One region of the Nocardiopsis sp. LDBS1602 genome, then DNA from elsewhere that is predicted to be linked to it. Evidence: riboswitches for the same ligand, from Rfam matches in the RefSeq annotation. Region 1 holds a riboswitch; the other holds the start of a gene.
What was found. Region 1 has a riboswitch for glycine ahead of gcvT (glycine cleavage system aminomethyltransferase GcvT). Riboswitches for the same ligand answer to the same signal wherever they lie in the genome.
Positions count from the first base shown of each region.

Region 2: another riboswitch for glycine. It lies ahead of gcvP (aminomethyl-transferring glycine dehydrogenase); the one in region 1 lies ahead of gcvT (glycine cleavage system aminomethyltransferase GcvT).

Region 1 is NZ_JAYLVW010000005.1:34,781-43,290, forward strand. It holds gene U9J66_RS17145 (L-serine ammonia-lyase) at 1-662, opposite strand, end outside; gene glyA (serine hydroxymethyltransferase) at 754-2,022, opposite strand; gene gcvH (glycine cleavage system protein GcvH) at 2,024-2,404, opposite strand; gene gcvT (glycine cleavage system aminomethyltransferase GcvT) at 2,560-3,675, opposite strand; glycine riboswitch at 3,818-3,919, opposite strand; gene U9J66_RS17165 (penicillin-binding transpeptidase domain-containing protein) at 4,319-5,215, shown strand; gene U9J66_RS17170 (Lrp/AsnC family transcriptional regulator) at 5,219-6,229, opposite strand; gene U9J66_RS17175 (metal-dependent hydrolase family protein) at 6,418-7,725, shown strand; gene U9J66_RS17180 (AbgT family transporter) at 7,722-8,510, shown strand, end outside.
Region 2 is NZ_JAYLVW010000001.1:1,179,608-1,188,117, reverse strand. It holds gene U9J66_RS05445 (FHA domain-containing protein) at 1-22, shown strand, start outside; gene U9J66_RS05440 (bifunctional nuclease family protein) at 193-666, shown strand; gene U9J66_RS05435 (MerR family transcriptional regulator) at 1,127-1,615, shown strand; glycine riboswitch at 1,802-1,892, shown strand; gene gcvP (aminomethyl-transferring glycine dehydrogenase) at 1,990-4,887, shown strand; gene U9J66_RS05425 (tetratricopeptide repeat protein) at 5,109-6,362, shown strand; gene U9J66_RS05420 (DUF5999 family protein) at 6,465-6,653, opposite strand; gene U9J66_RS05415 (threonine/serine ThrE exporter family protein) at 6,868-8,298, opposite strand.

The DNA.
Region 1 (8,510 bases):
GACCAGATCTCCAGCAGTTCCGCCCGGACCTGTTCCGGGGTGCGGCCGAAGGCGCCCTCGTTGGCGAGCATCAGGGCGCTGATCGACATTCCGGTGCGCTCGCACAGGCCCAACAGCTCCTCCGCGGAGGAGAAGGGGTAGGGCAGTACCGTGTCGTCGGGCTTGATCCGGTCGGCGCCCGCGGCCCGCTCGTCCACGACGAAGCCGCCGCCCACCGAGTAGTACACCTTCGCGGCCACCTCGACCCCCGAGGCGTCCAGGGCCACGAAGCGCATCCCGTTGGGGTGGTCGGGCAGGCTCTCCTTGCGGCGGAAGTCCACGTCGACGGCCGGGTCGAAGGAGACCGAGGGGCCGTCGGGGCCGCCCAGTCGCAGGGTCCGCGACGAACGGACCTCCTCCACCAGGGAAGGGACGGAGTCCACGTCCACGCCTTCGGGGGTGTGCCCGGACAGGCCCAGGATCACCGCGGTGTCGCTGCCGTGCCCCTTACCGGTCAGGGCCAGGGATCCGTACAGCTCGGCGCGCACGTGCGTCACTCGTGATGACAGGTCTCGGTCGATCAGGCCGGAGGCGAAGGTCCGGGCCGCCTTCATCGGGCCGACGGTGTGCGAACTGGACGGTCCGATACCGATCTTGAACAGGTCGAAGGTGCTGATGGCCATGAGACCGTCCTCCTCATCGAGCACAGGGGTCGGGCCGTGGGGGATGTGGGCGCCGTGCGGGCCCGCGTGGACCCGCACGGCGTGGATACCGCTACAGGTTGGGATAGAGCGGGCGCTTGGCGGTCAGCGCGTCGACACGTCCGCGCAGGGCGGCGATGTCGGGCTCGGGCTTGAGCGTTTCGGCGATGATGTCGGCGACCTCGGTGAAGTCGTCCTCGTCGAAGCCGCGGGTGGCCAGCGCCGGGGTGCCGATCCGCAGACCCGAGGTGACCATCGGCGGCCGCGGGTCGTTGGGGACCGCGTTGCGGTTGACCGTGATGCCCACCGAGTCGAGCAGGTCCTCGGCCTCCTGGCCGTTGATCGGCGAGTTCACCAGGTCCACCAGGACCAGGTGCACGTCGGTGCCGCCGGACAGGACCTTGACGCCCGCCTCGGTCGTGTCCGGGCGGGTGAGCCGTTCGGCGAGGATCCGCGCCCCGGCGAGGGTGCGGCGCTGACGCTCGGCGAACTCCTCGCTCGCAGCGACCTTGAACGAGACCGCCTTGGCCGCGATCACGTGCTCCAGCGGGCCGCCCTGCATGCCGGGGAAGACCGCGGAGTTGATCTTCTTGCCCAGCTCGGCCTTGGACAGGATCATCCCGCCGCGCGGACCGCCCAGGGTCTTGTGCGTGGTGGTGGTGACCACATCGGCGAACGGCACCGGGTTGGGGTGCAGTCCGGCCGCGACCAGACCGGCGAAGTGCGCCATGTCGACCATCAGCAGGGCGCCGACCTCGTCGGCGATCTGCCGGAAGCGCTCGAAGTCGAGCTGACGCGGGTAGGCCGACCAGCCCGCCACGATCATCTTGGGGCGGTGCTCCTTGGCGAGGGCGGCGACCTCGTCGTAGTCGACGGTGCCGTCGTCCTCGCGCACGTGGTAGGCCACGGCGTCGAGGATCTTGCCGGAGTAGTTGATCCGCATGCCGTGGGTCAGGTGACCACCGTGGGCCAGGTCCAGGCCCAGGATGGTGTCGCCCGGCTTGAGCAGGGCGAAGTACACCGCGGTGTTGGCCTGGGCGCCCGAGTGCGGCTGCACGTTGACGTGCTCGGCGCCGAAGAGCTCCTTGGCCCGGTCGATCGCGAGCTGTTCGACGACGTCGACGTGCTCGCAACCGCCGTAGTAGCGGCGGCCGGGGTAGCCCTCGGCGTACTTGTTGGTCAGGACGGTGCCCTGGGCCTCCAGAACCGCCTGGGGGGCGAAGTTCTCGGAGGCGATCATCTCCAGGGTGTCGCGCTGGCGCGCCAGTTCGGCGTCGACCGCGGCCGCCACCTCGGGGTCCAGCTCGCTCAGGGTCCGGTTGAGAAGGTTGTCGCCGGTCATATCAGTTCTCGCCTTCGGTCAGCTTGGTGTACTCCTCGGCGGAGAGCAGGTCCGCGGGCTCCTCGGAGAAGCGCACCTTGAACAGCCAGCCGCCCTCGAAGGGCGCGGAGTTGATGGTCTCGGGGGAGTCCTCGAGCGCCTCGTTGACCTCGACGACCTCACCGCTGACGGGGGAGTAGATGTCGCTGACGGACTTGGTGGACTCCACCTCTCCCGCGGTCTCTCCCGCGGTGACCTCGTCGCCGACCGAGGGGGTCTCGACGAAGACGATGTCGCCCAGCGACTCGGCGGCGAACGCGGTGATCCCGACGGTGGCGATCCCGTCCTCTACCGCGACCCACTCGTGTTTGGCGGTGTAACCCAGCTCCGTGGGAACGCTCACTTCAACTCTCCTTGGAGGTGTTCCATTTGTCTGCCGTGCGCCCGTACGGCGACCCGGCCCGGCCTATGTCCGGCCACGCCCCGTCCGTGCCGCCCCCCTGGGGGAACGGCACCGAGGCGTGTACCGGTCGTCGAGGATCCTCGTGGGACCCCCTCCTACGACCGCCGCTTGTAGAACGGCAGCTCGACCACGTCGACCTCTTCTCCCCGGCCACGCACGTCCACGGTGAACGTGCCGGTCGTGGTGTCGAGGTCGCCGTCCACGTAGGCCATGGCGATGGGGCGGCCCAGGGTGGGGGAGGGGGCGCCGCTGGTGATGGTTCCGACGACGGAGCCGTCGCGCAGCACGTCCTGGCCCTTGCGCAGGGGCCGGCGGCCGCGGGCGACGAACCCGACCAGGCGCTTGTCACGCGCGGTGCGGGAGGCCTCTTCCAGGGCGGCGCGGCCGACGAAGTCACCGGACTTGTCGAGCCTGACCACGCGGCCCAGGCCGGCGTCGAAGGGGGTGAGGTCGGAGGTGAGCTCCTGGCCGTAGAGCGGCATGCCCGCCTCCATGCGCAGGGTGTCGCGCGCGGAGAGCCCGGCGGGGACCAGACCGAGGTCGGCGCCGCCGGAGATGAGGGCGGACCAGATCTCGGGGGCGCGGTCGGCGGGCTTGACGAAGATCTCGAAGCCGTCCTCACCGGTGTAACCGGTCCGGGCGAGCAGGACGGGGACACCGGCGACGGTGTGCTCGTAACCGGCGAAGTAGCGGATCTCGTCGAGGTCGGCGTCGGTGAGCGGGGCGAGGATCTCCACGGCGCGCGGGCCCTGGATGGCGATGAGCGAGTATTCGGGGGACTCGTCGACGACCTCGACGTCGAAGCCGGCGGCGCGTTCGGTCAGGGCGGAGGCGACGACGGAGACGTTGGCCGCGTTGGCCACGACCAGGTACTCCCGCTCACCGAGACGGTAGACGATGAGGTCGTCCAGGACACCGCCGTCCTCGGCGGTGATCATGGTGTAGCGCGCCCGGCCCACCTTCAGTTTCGACAGGTAGCCGGCCAGGGCGTGGTCGAGGGCCTGGTCGGCCTGGGGGCCGGTCAGCCGGATCTCGCCCATGTGGGAGAGGTCGAAGAGCCCGGCGGCCTCGCGGACCGCCTTGTGCTCGGCGGTCTCGCTGCCGTAGCGGAGCGGCATGAGCCACCCGGCGAAGTCGACGAGCGTGGCCCCGGCCTCTTCGTGGATCTTGTGCAGTGCGGTGAGACGCGGCGAGGAGGTGGGCTCTGACATGGGCACTCCCGAGAGGATGGGCGGTGTCGGTTGAGGCGTTGCCATCCTCCCCCTCTGTCATCGGTGCCTGAGAGCTTCGCCCCGCGCTCGGCGTGGCTTGCACCTTCGGCGAGGGACGTGCGTCCCTGCTTTCCAGAGTGGTCTCGCCCGTACGGTCCGCTGTGCCTGAGAGGTTGTCTGTGGGGAGGGATTGCTCCTTCGGCGGCCCACGCTGGATACGCGGACACTCTCCCGTACGGGGTCAGCAACAGGTTCAGCCTAGCAGCGGCGGGATGGGGCTCCCAAGACCGCCCGACGGGTTGTGGACGACGGTCGTCGCGCGGCCGCGAAGGGCGTGGGACCAGGGGTTCCGTGCCCGGCTCCGTCGTTCGGGCCCGTGAGGTCGTGGGGCGAGGGGAGCCGGGGCCCTCGTCGTGGGAGGGGCACGGCGCGAGGGATGGGTCACGTACGGGGTGGTGAGGGTGGGAGGGGTGGGGCGGGTCCGGGGACGGATTCGCGCTCGACGGTCGGCGTTCGTCGTCGATGACGGGTGACCGGACGGGGCGACGCGCGTGCGGAGCGTGTCGTTTCGAGGTGGTGATCGGTGGTCCGTGGGCTAGTTTGGAGGACGGACGTCCCCTCGATCACCGCCTGGAGGAGCCGAGTGCGTACCGACACCGAATCCGCCCCCAGAAGGTCCCGGAGGACCCGTGGATACGCCCTGACCGCGGGGTGCGCGCTCACCCTCTTCACGGGCGTCGCCTGCGGTGGGACCGAGGAGGAGGGCGAGCCGGACCGTTCGGCCGTGGGCGAGCCCGTCGAGCTGGGCGACGTGGAGGCCGTGGAGCGCGGCGACCTGGAGTCCCTGTTCGAGGACGCCGGGGTGGACGGGACGTTCGTGCTCTACGACGCCAACGGCCGATCGGCGGTGCTGGTGGGGGCGGACGGCGCCCACGAGCGCGCCGTGCCCGGGGCCACCTTCGAACTCCCGAACACGCTCATCGCCCTCCAGACCGGAGCGGTCTCCGACGTCGACGAGACGATCTCCCCGGATCGGGGAGAGGGGCGGAGCCTGCGCGCGGACCTGTCCGCCTCCGGGACGTCGGTGCACCACGAGGTCGCCGAGCGGATCGGACACGAGCGCATGTCCACCTGGGTGGACCGGTTCGACTACGGCAACCGCGGTGTCGGGGACGAGGACGACCTGGGCCGTTTCTGGGCCGAGGGTCCGTTGGAGATCTCCGCGCTGGAGCAGGCCACCTTCCTGGCCGGGCTGGCGAGGGCCGAGCTTCCCGTGGACGTGGAACACCAGGAGGCCCTTCGCGAGCTGGTGGCGTTGGAGGAGGGGAGCGACTACCGGCTCTTCGGCCCCACCGGCCACGGTGAGGACGACGAGGCCCACGGCTGGTGGGTCGGCTGGGTCGAGCGCTCCGACGAACTGCACACGTTCGCGCTGCGCCTGGACGAGGGCTCGGAGGGCGACGCCGAGCTGCGCGAGTCGCTGGGCCGGGGGTTCCTGGTGGAACTGGACGTGCTTCCGGGAGAGGCCGCGGAGGCCTGACGGTCACCGGAGCTGGATCGGGACGGAACGGGAGAAGCGCTGGGCGGCGTCGGTCACCCCGCCCATGAACTTGAAGGTTCGCAGGGTCATCCTGCGGTCGGCGATGCGCAGCCCGGGGAGTTCCTCCAGCAGGCGTCGTTCCACCCGGGTCAGGTCGGGGGCGTCACGGAGCCAGAGGATGAACAGGGTGTTCTCCGGCCCGGCGATGTTGGTGCACAGTCGCACCTCGGGAATGCGTTCGCCCAGATCGGGCGTGGAGTCCAGGGTCTCGGGGTCGACGTTGCCCCAGAGGGTGGCGGCGCTGGGCCAGCCCATGTGCACCCGGGAGATGTCGCAGCGCAGCCCGAGCAGACCGTCGCGCAGGAGCCGGTTGAGGCGTCGCGCGGCCGTGGTGGGCGCGATGTCCAGACGCTCGGCGATGGTCTGATAGCCCAGCCTCGCGTCCTCGCACAACAGGTCGACGATCCGCTGGTCGAGTTCGGTGACCTGCTCGTTGCCGACCGGGTCCCTGGGCGCCGGGGAGAGGGCGTGCAGGCGCCTGCGCTGGTCGGGGGAGAGCGCCCGCACCTGCCACAGGTAGGCCTCCCGCGGCACCTCCGTGACCACGTGGACCCGGTAGGACACCACGTCGGGGATGCCGCCCACCCCGTTGAGCAGGTAGTCGGCCAGGCCAGCCCCGGGCACCACGGTGAGCATGAGCTGGTGGGAGCCGGCCACGAACTGGATGCTGAGGGTGTCCCGGTCCTCGGCCAGGACGGCGGCGACCCGCTCCACCGTTCCGTTGCGGCAGCTCAGCTCGACATAGCTGAGATTGCGGCGGGCCATCACGCGTCGGCGCGGGAACGCCGCGATACGGGCCAGACCCTCGTCCTCCAAGCGCTTCCAACGTCGGGAGAGCGTGGTGGGGTCCACGCCCAGGATCGGCCCCAGTTCGGCCCAGGTGGCCCTCGGCGCGAGTTGGAGGGCGTTGATCAGCGTCAGATCGAACTCGTTCGGAACGGTGGGTTCCGGCATCGTTCACCTTCTCGAAACTCGTTTCCTGCGTTTTCGCGGGGTTAACCACATCACAGCTTAGGTTTTCGCAAGATCGGAACGCAGCCGTGAGCTGCGTGTTCTCGATGGACGACGAGCTCGTGCGTGTCCCGCCCTTCCGTACACGGAGCCGCGGGCACCCGTGGGCGGTGAGGGAGAGGATGGCGTCGATGATCTCGGCCGAGCAGACCGTGGTGGTGCGTGGCGGGACCGTGATCGACGGGACCGGGGCCGACCCCCGTCCCGGTCTGACGGTGATCGCCCGCGAGGGTCGGATCGACTGGATCGGTCCGGACGCGGACGCTCCGGAGGTGACCGGCCCCCACCATGAGGTGGACGCCGCCGGCGGGACGATCCTTCCGGGGTTCATCGACACCCACGTGCACATGACCATGTCCGGCGACGGGATGAACCCCGCCGACCTGGTCGATCAGCCCCCTCACTACGGTTACTTCACCGCGATCCCGCGCCTGCGGGCCACCCTGGACACGGGCGTCACCAGCGTCCGCGACCTGGCCGGACTCGATCAGGCCGTCATGCGCGCGGTGGACGAGGGGATCGTCGCCGGTCCGCGGATCGTCACCGCCTACCGGGCCCTGGGCCCCACCGGTGGGCACGGCGACTTCCGCACCTGTTGCGGGTTCGACTACGGGACGGTCCTGGGGCCCGATGGAGCGGTCTCGATCAACACCGATGGGCCGGCCGAGGCCCTGCGCGCCACCCGCGAGGTCATGCGCAAGGGGGCCGGGGTCATCAAGGTGATGGCCAGTGGCGGGGTCTGGAGCCCCCAGGACACCCCATGGCACGACGGTCTCAACATCGAGGAGATGTCGGTGATCGTGCGGGAGGCCGCCGCCCACGACGTTCCCGTGGCGGCGCACGCCCAGAGCGCGCGCAGTATCCGCAACGCCCTGGCCGCCGGTGTCACCAGCATCGAACACGGCTACGAGATCGACGGGCCCGGCATCGAGTCCATGCTCGACGGCGGCGCCTACCTGGTGCCCACCCTGTCGACCGCCACCACCCCGCCCGATCCGACCAGGTCGGCCGCCTACGCCGTGGCCAAGAAGCTCAAGCTCCAGGAGCACCTGAGCGAGAACATCACCACCGCCGTCAGGGCGGGCGTCCGCGTCGCCATGGGCACGGACTCGGGCATCTGCCCGCACGGCCGTAACCTGCGCGAACTGGCGCTGCTCGTCGAGCATGGGCTGACCCCCATGGGCGCGCTACTGGCCGGCACCCGCGACGCCGCCGCCCTCCTCGGGCTGGCCGACGAGATCGGCACCCTCGAAACCGGCAAACGCGCGGACATCGTCGTCTGCGCGGGCGACCCCCTCGCCGACATCACCCTGCCCGGCGACCCCGACAACATCACCGTCGTGCTCAAGGACGGTGTCGTCCACAAGGACACCGCACGCCGGACCCCCGCGAACCGACCCCGACCCCTCCCCGTGACCCATTCCGAGGTGACACCATGAGCACCAAGAGTTCGAAGCGGAGCCGAACGGACGGATCCTCCGGACCACGTCCCGGCCTCTTCGCCCGCATGCTGGACGGTATCGAACGCGTCGGCAACAGGATCCCCGACCCCTTCATCCTTTTCCTGCTGCTCTTCGTGATCGTGGCCGTGGCCTCCACGATCATGGCGTCGCTCGGCACCACCTACGAGGTGCCCGGCAGCGAGGAGGGGGCCCAGGAGATCCAGGGCTTCCTCTCCGCCCAGGGACTGACCTGGCTGACCACCAACCTGGTCTCGAACTTCATCGGTTTCCCGCCGTTGGGCGTGGTCCTCACGGTGCTGCTCGGTGTGGGGCTGGCCCAGCGGACCGGTCTGCTCAACTCTCTGGTCCGAGGGGCGTTCGGGCGTGCGCCGAAGTGGCTGCTGCCCTACGTCGTCGCCTTGGTCGCGGTCTCCGGCAGCATCATGAGCGACGCCGCGATGGTGGTGATCCCTCCACTGGCCGCCCTGGTCTTCAAAGCCGCCGGAAGGCACCCCGTCGCCGGTCTGCTGGGCGGTTTCGCGGTGGCCACCGCGGCGTTCAGTTGCAGCCCCTTCATCACCAGCACCGATGCCCTGCTGTCCGGCATCACCCAGACCGCGAGCGCCTCGGTGGGGTTGGGCACCACGGTCACTCCGGTCTCCAACCACTTCCTCACCTTCACCATCGCGGTCCTGCTGACCTTCGTCGGCGGTCTGCTCATCGATCGGGTTCTCGAGCCCGCCATGGAGCGTGGCGGGGTCACCCGTGAGCAGGTCGTGGTC
Region 2 (8,510 bases), on a different contig from region 1:
GTTGACCAAGCCGCGCCGATGACGGATCGCTGACCACGGTCGACGGGGGCGGGAGGGCCGGAGAGGTTTGCGGCCCCCCGCCTCCGGAGAGCTTTGTAACGAAGGGTGCCGATTTCGCCCTCGGGTCCTGATCCAACGGGGGAGCAGGGACGAGCGCCCAGCCGGCATGACGACTCGTGGGACGGAGACGCTGTGAAGCACATGGAGGTCGTCGGCGTCCGGGTTGAGATGCCCTCGAACCAACCGATTGTCCTGCTCAAGGAGACCGAGGGTGACCGCTACCTGCCGATCTGGATCGGTGGTGTGGAGGCCACCGCCATCGCACTGGCCCAGCAGGGTGTGGCCCCCGCCCGGCCCCTCACCCACGACCTGTTCCGGGACGTCCTCGACGCCCTGGACACCGGCCTGGAGACGGTGAGGATCACCGGGTTGAGCGATGGCATCTTCTACGCCGAGCTGGTCTTCAGCAACGGTGTGGAGGTCAGTGCCAGGCCCTCGGACTCCATCGCCCTGGCGCTGCGGACCGGAACCCCGATCTACGCTCACGAGGACGTGATCGACGAGGCGGGGATGCCGATCCCGGACGAGCAGGAGGACGAGGTCGAGGCGTTCCGGGAGTTCCTGGACAATATCTCTCCCGAGGATTTCGGGCGACGTAGTACGTGAACACGCGACGGGATCCGCGCCGAGCGCGGGTCCCGTTCCGTGTTCTCGGGAGGCGAGAGCGTCTCCACCGAGGACACGGCCTTGACCTGCGGCTTCGTCGCGGGTCTCAGTGATAGATTGGGATGAGGGATTGGTCGTGGAGACCACAGCCGAAACCCCCTGGAGCCGCGGGCCCATCGGAGCCGTCGGCCGGGCGGAGTCGTCGCAACGCGTAGTTGGCGACGCGCCGCGCGGCCTCGTTGACGCTGCCGTGGCGCCGCTTTACCTTCGGTGCTGTGGAACCCACGGCGCGCCCCTTCCCTGAGTGGACTTTCCCCTGTCGATGCCGCCGTGGGACGAGAAGCCGGAGGTCGGCGTGGCGGTAGCGAGCGGCAAGCGGGATCCCGAAGACAGGCGGTCCGCGCTGCGGCTAGCGGGGCAGCAGGGCCTACTGTGCGAAGAGGACGTGGTGGCGCTGCCTATGGACGTCGGGTATAGGGGACCCGCGGCGTGTACCGCCGCCGGGATCACCTATCGACAGCTCGACTACTGGGCCAGAACCGGCCTGGTGGAGCCGAGCGTGCGCTCAGGCGCCCATAACGCGCCCCTGTACAGTCTCCCGGACATCCTCATGCTCAAGGTGGCCAAGCGCCTCCTGGACACCGGGATCTCCCTTCAGCAGATCCGTACGGCCGTGGACCATCTGCGGGGCCGCCCCGCCGGTGAGCTGGCCCGCATCACCCTCATGAGCGATGGTGTGAGCGTCTACGAGTGCACCTCTCCCGAGGAGGTCGTCGACCTCATGCAGTGCGGTCAGGGCATGTTCGGGCTGGCGTTGGCCAACGTGGCCCGTGAGCTGGAGGAGGCCCTGGGGGTCGTTCCGGCCGAGGATCGTTCGGAGCTTCCCGCCTCCGCGCCCCAGCCGGTCGACGAGCTGGCCCGTCGGCGCAGGGAGCGGCGCACCGGCTGAGTCCGGCGAAGGCGAACGTGGTCGTGGTGGGGCCCGAGGGGTTCGTGTGATTCTCCGTGTGCGGTGGGAGAAAGGCGTGCCCTGGCTCGGTGAACCGGGCCCCGATCGAGTACGGTCGTAGTCACAACAGGAGGAAACCCGACATTCCTCCTGCTTGGATCTATGTACAGAGCGTCAGCAGGCTGTCGATACCGCGCGGGAGAGACCTCGGCAACGGGGCGCCGACGGGGCAATACTCCCCAGTAACCTCTCAGGCACCACGGACCGCGCGGAGGAGGCCGCTCTGAAGCCTGGGCACCGCCGTGCCCGGTGACAGAGGGGGAGACCGTGAGGAACACCGCCGATCACATCGGCCCTGTCACCAGGAGGTCTCCGTGACTGACCCGTCGAACGTCCCGAACCCGGGCGCGCCCGCCAGGGTCTTCGCCGACCGGCACATCGGCCCCACACCGGCCGAGGTCGAAGAGATGCTCAAGACGGTGGGGCACTCCTCCACCGAGGAGCTCATGACCGCCGCCGTCCCCGAGTCCATCCTCACCGGCCCCGGGCGCCACGCCCCGCTGGACCTGCCCGAGGCGATCGGGGAGGCCGAGGCCCTGGACGAGCTGCGGGCCCTGGCCTCGCGCAACCGTCCGCACACCTCGCTGATCGGCCTGGGCTACTACGACACGCTCACCCCGCCGGTCATCCTGCGCAACATCATGGAGAACCCCGCCTGGTACACGGCCTACACGCCCTACCAGCCGGAGATCTCCCAGGGCCGGCTGGAGGCCCTCCTCAACTTCCAGACCATGGTCTCGGACCTGACCGGCCTCCCGATCACCGGCGCCTCCCTCCTGGACGAGGCGACCGCCGCCGCCGAGGCCATGACCCTGGCCCGTCGCGCCTCCAAGGTCAAGAGCGACGTGTTCGTCGTCGACTCCGACGTCTTCCCGCAGACCCTCCAGGTGCTGCGCACCCGGGCCGAGCCCCTGGGCATCGAGGTCGTCGTCGCCGACCTGACCAAGGGCCTGCCCGAAGGCGAGGCCTTCGGTGTCCTGGTGCAGTACCCCGCCTCCAGCGGTGTGGTCCGCGACCCCTCCTCCGTGATCGCCCGGGCGCACGAGCGAGGGGCCCTGGCCGTGGTCGCCGCGGACATCCTCGCCCTCACGCTGCTGCGCAGCCCCGGCGACCTGGGCGCCGACATCGCGGTCGGCTCCACTCAGCGTTTCGGCGTTCCGCTCGGCTTCGGCGGCCCGCACGCCGGCTACATGTCCGTGGGCGAGAAGCTCCGTCGCCAGCTGCCCGGCCGTCTGGTCGGCGTCTCGGTGGACAACGCCGGCAAGCCCGCCTACCGTCTGGCCCTCCAGACCCGCGAACAGCACATCCGTCGTGAGAAGGCCACCAGCAACATCTGCACCGCCCAGGTGCTGCTGGCGATCATGGCCGGCATGTACGGCGTCTACCACGGCCCCGACGGCCTGCGCGCCATCGCCCGTCAGGTGCACACCCGCACCGCGGCCCTGGCCGACGCCCTCACCCGCCGCGGCTTCGACGTGGTCCACTCGTCCTACTTCGACACCCTGCGCGTGCGCGTGCCCAGCGCCGACCAGGTCGTCGAACGCGCCCTGGAGAGCGGGATCAACCTGCTCGCCGTCGACCAGCGCACCGTCGGCCTGAGCGTGGACGAGACGACCACCGTCGACACCCTGGGCAAGGTCCTGGCCTCCTTCGGCGAGGCCGACCGGGGCGCCGAGCGCGGCCCGGTGGCCGTGGACGAGGCCGCCGACCGTCTGCCCGCCGACCTGGCGCGCGGCGTCGACTACCTCACCCACGAGGTCTTCAACACCCACCGCAGCGAGACCTCCCTGCTGCGCTACATGCGCCGTCTGTCCGACCGCGACCTGGCGCTGGACCGCACGATGATCCCGCTGGGGTCGTGCACCATGAAGCTCAACGCCACCGCGGAGATGGAGTCCATCACCTGGCCGGAGTTCGCGGGCCTGCACCCGTTCGCCCCTCTGGACCAGGCGGCCGGCAGCGTGGCGCTCATCCGCGACCTGGAGGCCTGGCTGGCCGAGGTCACCGGCTACGACGCCGTCTCCCTCCAGCCCAACGCCGGCTCCCAGGGCGAACTCGCCGGTCTGCTCGCCATCCGCGGTTACCACCGTTCCCGCGGTCAGAGCCACCGCGACGTGTGCCTGATCCCCAGCTCCGCCCACGGGACCAACGCGGCCAGCGCCGTCATGGCGGGGATGCGCGTGGCCGTCGTGGCCTGTGACGACGACGGCAACGTCGATCTGGAGGACCTGCGCGCCAAGACCGCCCGTCACGCGGAGGACCTGGCGGCCATCATGGTCACCTACCCCTCCACCGCGGGCGTGTACGAGGACACCATCACCGAGGTGTGCCGCCTGGTCCACGAGGCCGGCGGCCAGGTCTACGTGGACGGCGCCAACCTGAACGCCCTCCTGGGCTGGGCCAAGCCGGGCGAGTTCGGCGCCGACGTCAGCCACCTGAACCTGCACAAGACCTTCTGCATCCCGCACGGGGGCGGCGGCCCGGGCGTGGGCCCGGTCGCGGTCCGTTCGCACCTGGCCGGTTTCCTGCCCAACCACCCCGGACAGCCCGAGGCGGGCCCGCACACCGGTTCCGGACCGGTCTCGGCCGCCCCCTTCGGATCCGCCGGAATCCTGCCGATCTCCTGGGCCTACGTACGGATGATGGGCGAGCAGGGGCTGCGTTCGGCCACCGAGACCGCGGTGCTCTCGGCCAACTACATCGCCAAGCGTCTGGAGCCCTACTTCCCGGTGCTCTACACCGGCGCCGGCGGTCTGGTCGCGCATGAGTGCATCATCGACATCCGCCCCCTCCAGAAGGCCTGCGGGATCAGCAACGAGGACGTCGCCAAGCGCCTGATGGACTACGGCTTCCACGCGCCGACCATGTCCTTCCCGGTCAACGGCACGCTCATGGTGGAGCCCACCGAGAGCGAGAACCTCGCGGAGCTGGAGCGGTTCGTCCAGGCGATGATCTCCATCCGCGGTGAGATCGACAAGGTCACGACCGGTGAGTGGGACGCCGACGACAACCCGCTGCGCAACGCCCCGCACACCGCCGAGGCCCTGACCGCCGACGAGTGGGGGCACGGCTACAGCCGTCAGGTGGCGGCCTATCCGCTGCCGTCGCTGCGTCAGGACAAGTACTGGCCGCCGGTCGGCCGGATCGACCAGGCCTACGGTGACCGCAACCTGGTCTGCTCCTGCCCGCCGCCGGAGGCCTTCGAGCTGTAGGCCTTACGCCGCCGGGCGTGGGACGAGGGGCGGGGCGTCGACACGGGTCGGCGCCCCGCCCTCCTCTTCGCGCGAGGGCGGGTGCGGCGTGGTCCTCCCATGACCGGGACCCGCCACGGGAGGGGCGCTCCAGGGCGGGGGAGAGCGCGTTAGAGTTGCGGCGAGCCGAACATCCGCGCTCCCCACCGCGCGGTCTCCACGCCCCCACGGAAAGCGGAAGCATGACCACGACGTCCGGAACTCCCGCTCGCTCCGGCCCCTCCGACCCCCGACCCCTCCCCGTGGATCCCGAGGACGTCGAGGAGCCGACGGTCGGGCCCGAGGACGCCTCCGACCTGTGCGATCAGGCCCGGGACCTGGTCGAGAACGGACACCTGGAGCGGGCCGCCCGCCTCTATGGACGGGCCGTGGCGGCCAACCCGCCACCGGCGACGCAGGCGCGTGCCCTGTTGGGGCTGGCCGTGGTCCAGGATCGACGCGGAGACACGACCGCCTCCCGAGAGGCCGCGCGCAGGGCCCTGGCCACCGGCGACGGCCGTTACGCCCCCCGGGCCGGCTATCACCTGGCGCTCTCCCTGGAACAGGAGGGGGAACACGAGGAGGCCGTCCGGGTGTGGCGACGCCTGCTCGACATGGGAGATCGGACCTACATCGCGGTGGCCCACTACGGGCTGGCCCGTGAGGCGGAGACGCGAGGCGAGACGGCCGAGGCCGAGGAACACTGGGAGGCGGCCCTGGCGCCCCCGACCGAGGAGGGACGGATGGCCCCCCTCCATACCGCCACCGTCCTGGAGGCCTCTCGGGACCTGGCCGGTCGGCTGCTGGGCCGAGGGGACGCGGAGACCGCGGCGATCGTGGTCGACCGGGGGTTGGCGATCGCCGACGACCCCGAACTGCGCCTTCTTCGGGCCGCGACCCACGTGGAGCTGGCCCTCGCCGACGCCGCGTCGGTCGCCGATCCGGGTCCGGTGGAGACCGACGAGGAGTGGCCCCGCCCAGCGCCGCGTACCTCGGGCGCGGCGGTGGAACTCCTCGCCGGTCTGCTGAACCTCCGAGGTGAACCGGACTCGGCCGCGCGGGTGTGGTGGTCGGGGTTGGAGAGTCGTGACCCCGAGGTCGTGGACGAGGTGCGGCGCCGTCTGCGCCGTCCCTTCGCCAGGCCCGTGGACGAGAACGGGGAGGAGATCCCCGTCCCGTGGTGGGAGGGGTACCTGGAGGAGGCCGAGGCGACCTCCAGCGCCTCCGCCCTGGCCGGGGAGCTGTTCGCGGTCATCGGCCGCATGCACGCCCTGCTGGCGATGCCGACGGTGGAGGGCGAGACCCGTCCGGCCGTCCTGCGCGAGGCGATGGAGCAGGCGTTGCGCACCCCCGACGAACTGGTCTGGGGCGCCGACGTGCACGCGGACTTCCGGCGCAGGCTGGCCGAGGCGATGGGGGAGGACGTGCTCCCCGAGGGGTGGCCCGACACGCGTTGAGGACGGTCGCCACGGCGCCGCCCGGGATCGTGTGTCTCCCGGGCGGGGCGTTCGGAGGTGTCACGGGTGTCGACCCGACCGCGGTGGTCGGGAGACGGGTCCTCAGGCGGCGGCGCGGGGGCGGTGCGGGGCGACGATCACTCCGTCGGGGAGCAGTTCGCCGGTGTCGTCGAAGAGGACGACCCCGTTGCAGAGCAGGCTCCACCCCTGTTCGGGGCGGCTGGAGACGACTCGGGCCGCCTCACGATCGGTGTCCTCGAAGGACGGGCAGGAGGGTTCGTGGCTGCACATGATGAAGACCCCTTCGGTCGTGTGCGTCGTTGAGGCCAACAGTAGTGGCTGACATCACAAGGTGTTGACGTTTCAGTCCGACAACAGTGATCGCCGCCTCCTGTTCGCGCTCGCCCTATGAGATCCACGCCACCTGGAAAGGGTTCTCGCCGATTCGGCGTGTCGTCGTCCGAGCCGAGGAGGGAACGGCCCGGACGACCGGGAGACGACGGGGTCAGTACCCACCACGGGTTCGACGGGCGGCGGGACGGCCGCGCATACCGGCGCCCGCCAGGCCGCCGCGCTGAAAGGCCCGCACCAGCTCGCCACCGAGGTTGACCCCCGCGCCCAGGGCCAGCGCCACCATGATGGCCTCCGCCAGGCTGAGCATTCCGGCGACCGCGGTCCCCTGGGTGATCTCGATCAACCCCCGGTACAGGATGCTTCCGGGCAGGAGTGGAGCGATCGAGGGGATCAGGTACGGCAGTACCGGACGTCGGGTACGCCGGGCCAGCCAGTGACCGACCACCCCCACCGCCACCGCTCCGGCCACGGTGCCCACCACGGGGGGCGCCTCCAACAACAGCCGAAGGCCCGCGTAGATCGTCCAGATCATCACGCCCATGCAGCCGATCAAGGGCAGCATCCGGGGCGGTACCGCGAGGGAGATCGCGAACGCCATCGCGATCCCGGCGGCGCCCACCAGCACCAGGGGCTCCATGGAGGTACCCGCCGAGGGCAGGTTCTCCAGGTCCATGTTCACGCCCAGACGCACCGCCGTGTAGGCCACGGCGCCGACCCCGGAGACGATCGCGCCCAGGATGAAGAAGGTCTCCAACAGGCGTGCCGCCGCGGAGACGTAGCTTCCGCTGATGCCGTCCTGGAGGCTGGAGACCAGTGGACGACCGGGGAGCAGGGCCATGATGTTACCGGTGATGATCGCGCCCGCCTGGAGGCCCAGGTCCATGGTGGTGCTCACCCACAGCAGGGCCACGCCGATACTGGAGGCCACGAGGGCGGCCGCGGCCATCTGGTAGAACTCGGCGACGCCTCGATTGGCCAGGAAGACCGCGGTACGGTCGCCCAGCACCGTGGCGAGGAAGGCCACGGTCGCCACGATCAGACCACCGCCCACCATGAGGCTCGCGCTGGAGGCGATGAGGCCGAAGCCGACGGCGATCAGCCAGTTCGGGTAGGGCATGCGGGCCCGGCGGATCTGCTCCAGCCGGGCGTTGGCGTCCTCCAGCTCCAGGAGCCCGAGCGCGGCCTCCTGTACGAGGGTGTGGAGCTCGTTGACCCTGAAGTAGTCCAGGGTGCGGCGGCGCACCACCCGCTCACCGGTCACCGGAGGGCTGTCCCCGCCCGGGTGGGTGGACAGCGAGATGGTGGTGAAGGTGACCGAGACCTCCGACCGGGGCAGGTCGAAGGCCACCGAAAGGCTCAGCATGGACTCGCTGACGGCCTCGGTGCTCTCACCACTGGCCAGCATGAGTTCGCCCACGCGGAGGATCAGGTTGATCGCCCGCGCGTCGGGAAGCTTGACGTCCTGCTCGTCGTCGAGGTCGTCAGGGGTCAGGTCCCGCTCGTGCTCGGCGCGCCAGTCGCGCATCCGGCTGAGCATGATCTCCTCGCTCGGCGGCCCCGACCGCCCCCGCTTGCTCGGCATCGTTGTACTCCGTTTTCTCGCCGTCGCCCTCACCCTGCTGTTCGGCGCACCGCCTCGGTGGTCCCACAGAGGGACGCCCGGTCGGACGGCGGGGTTCGCCCGCGCGATACGGAGGCACCGGTGAGTTCGGTCACCGGTGACATCCTGTCAACGCGCGCGGTCGGCGCCGAGTGACGACGCGCCGGTCCCAGGGCGTTCTCGATGGGTGCCGT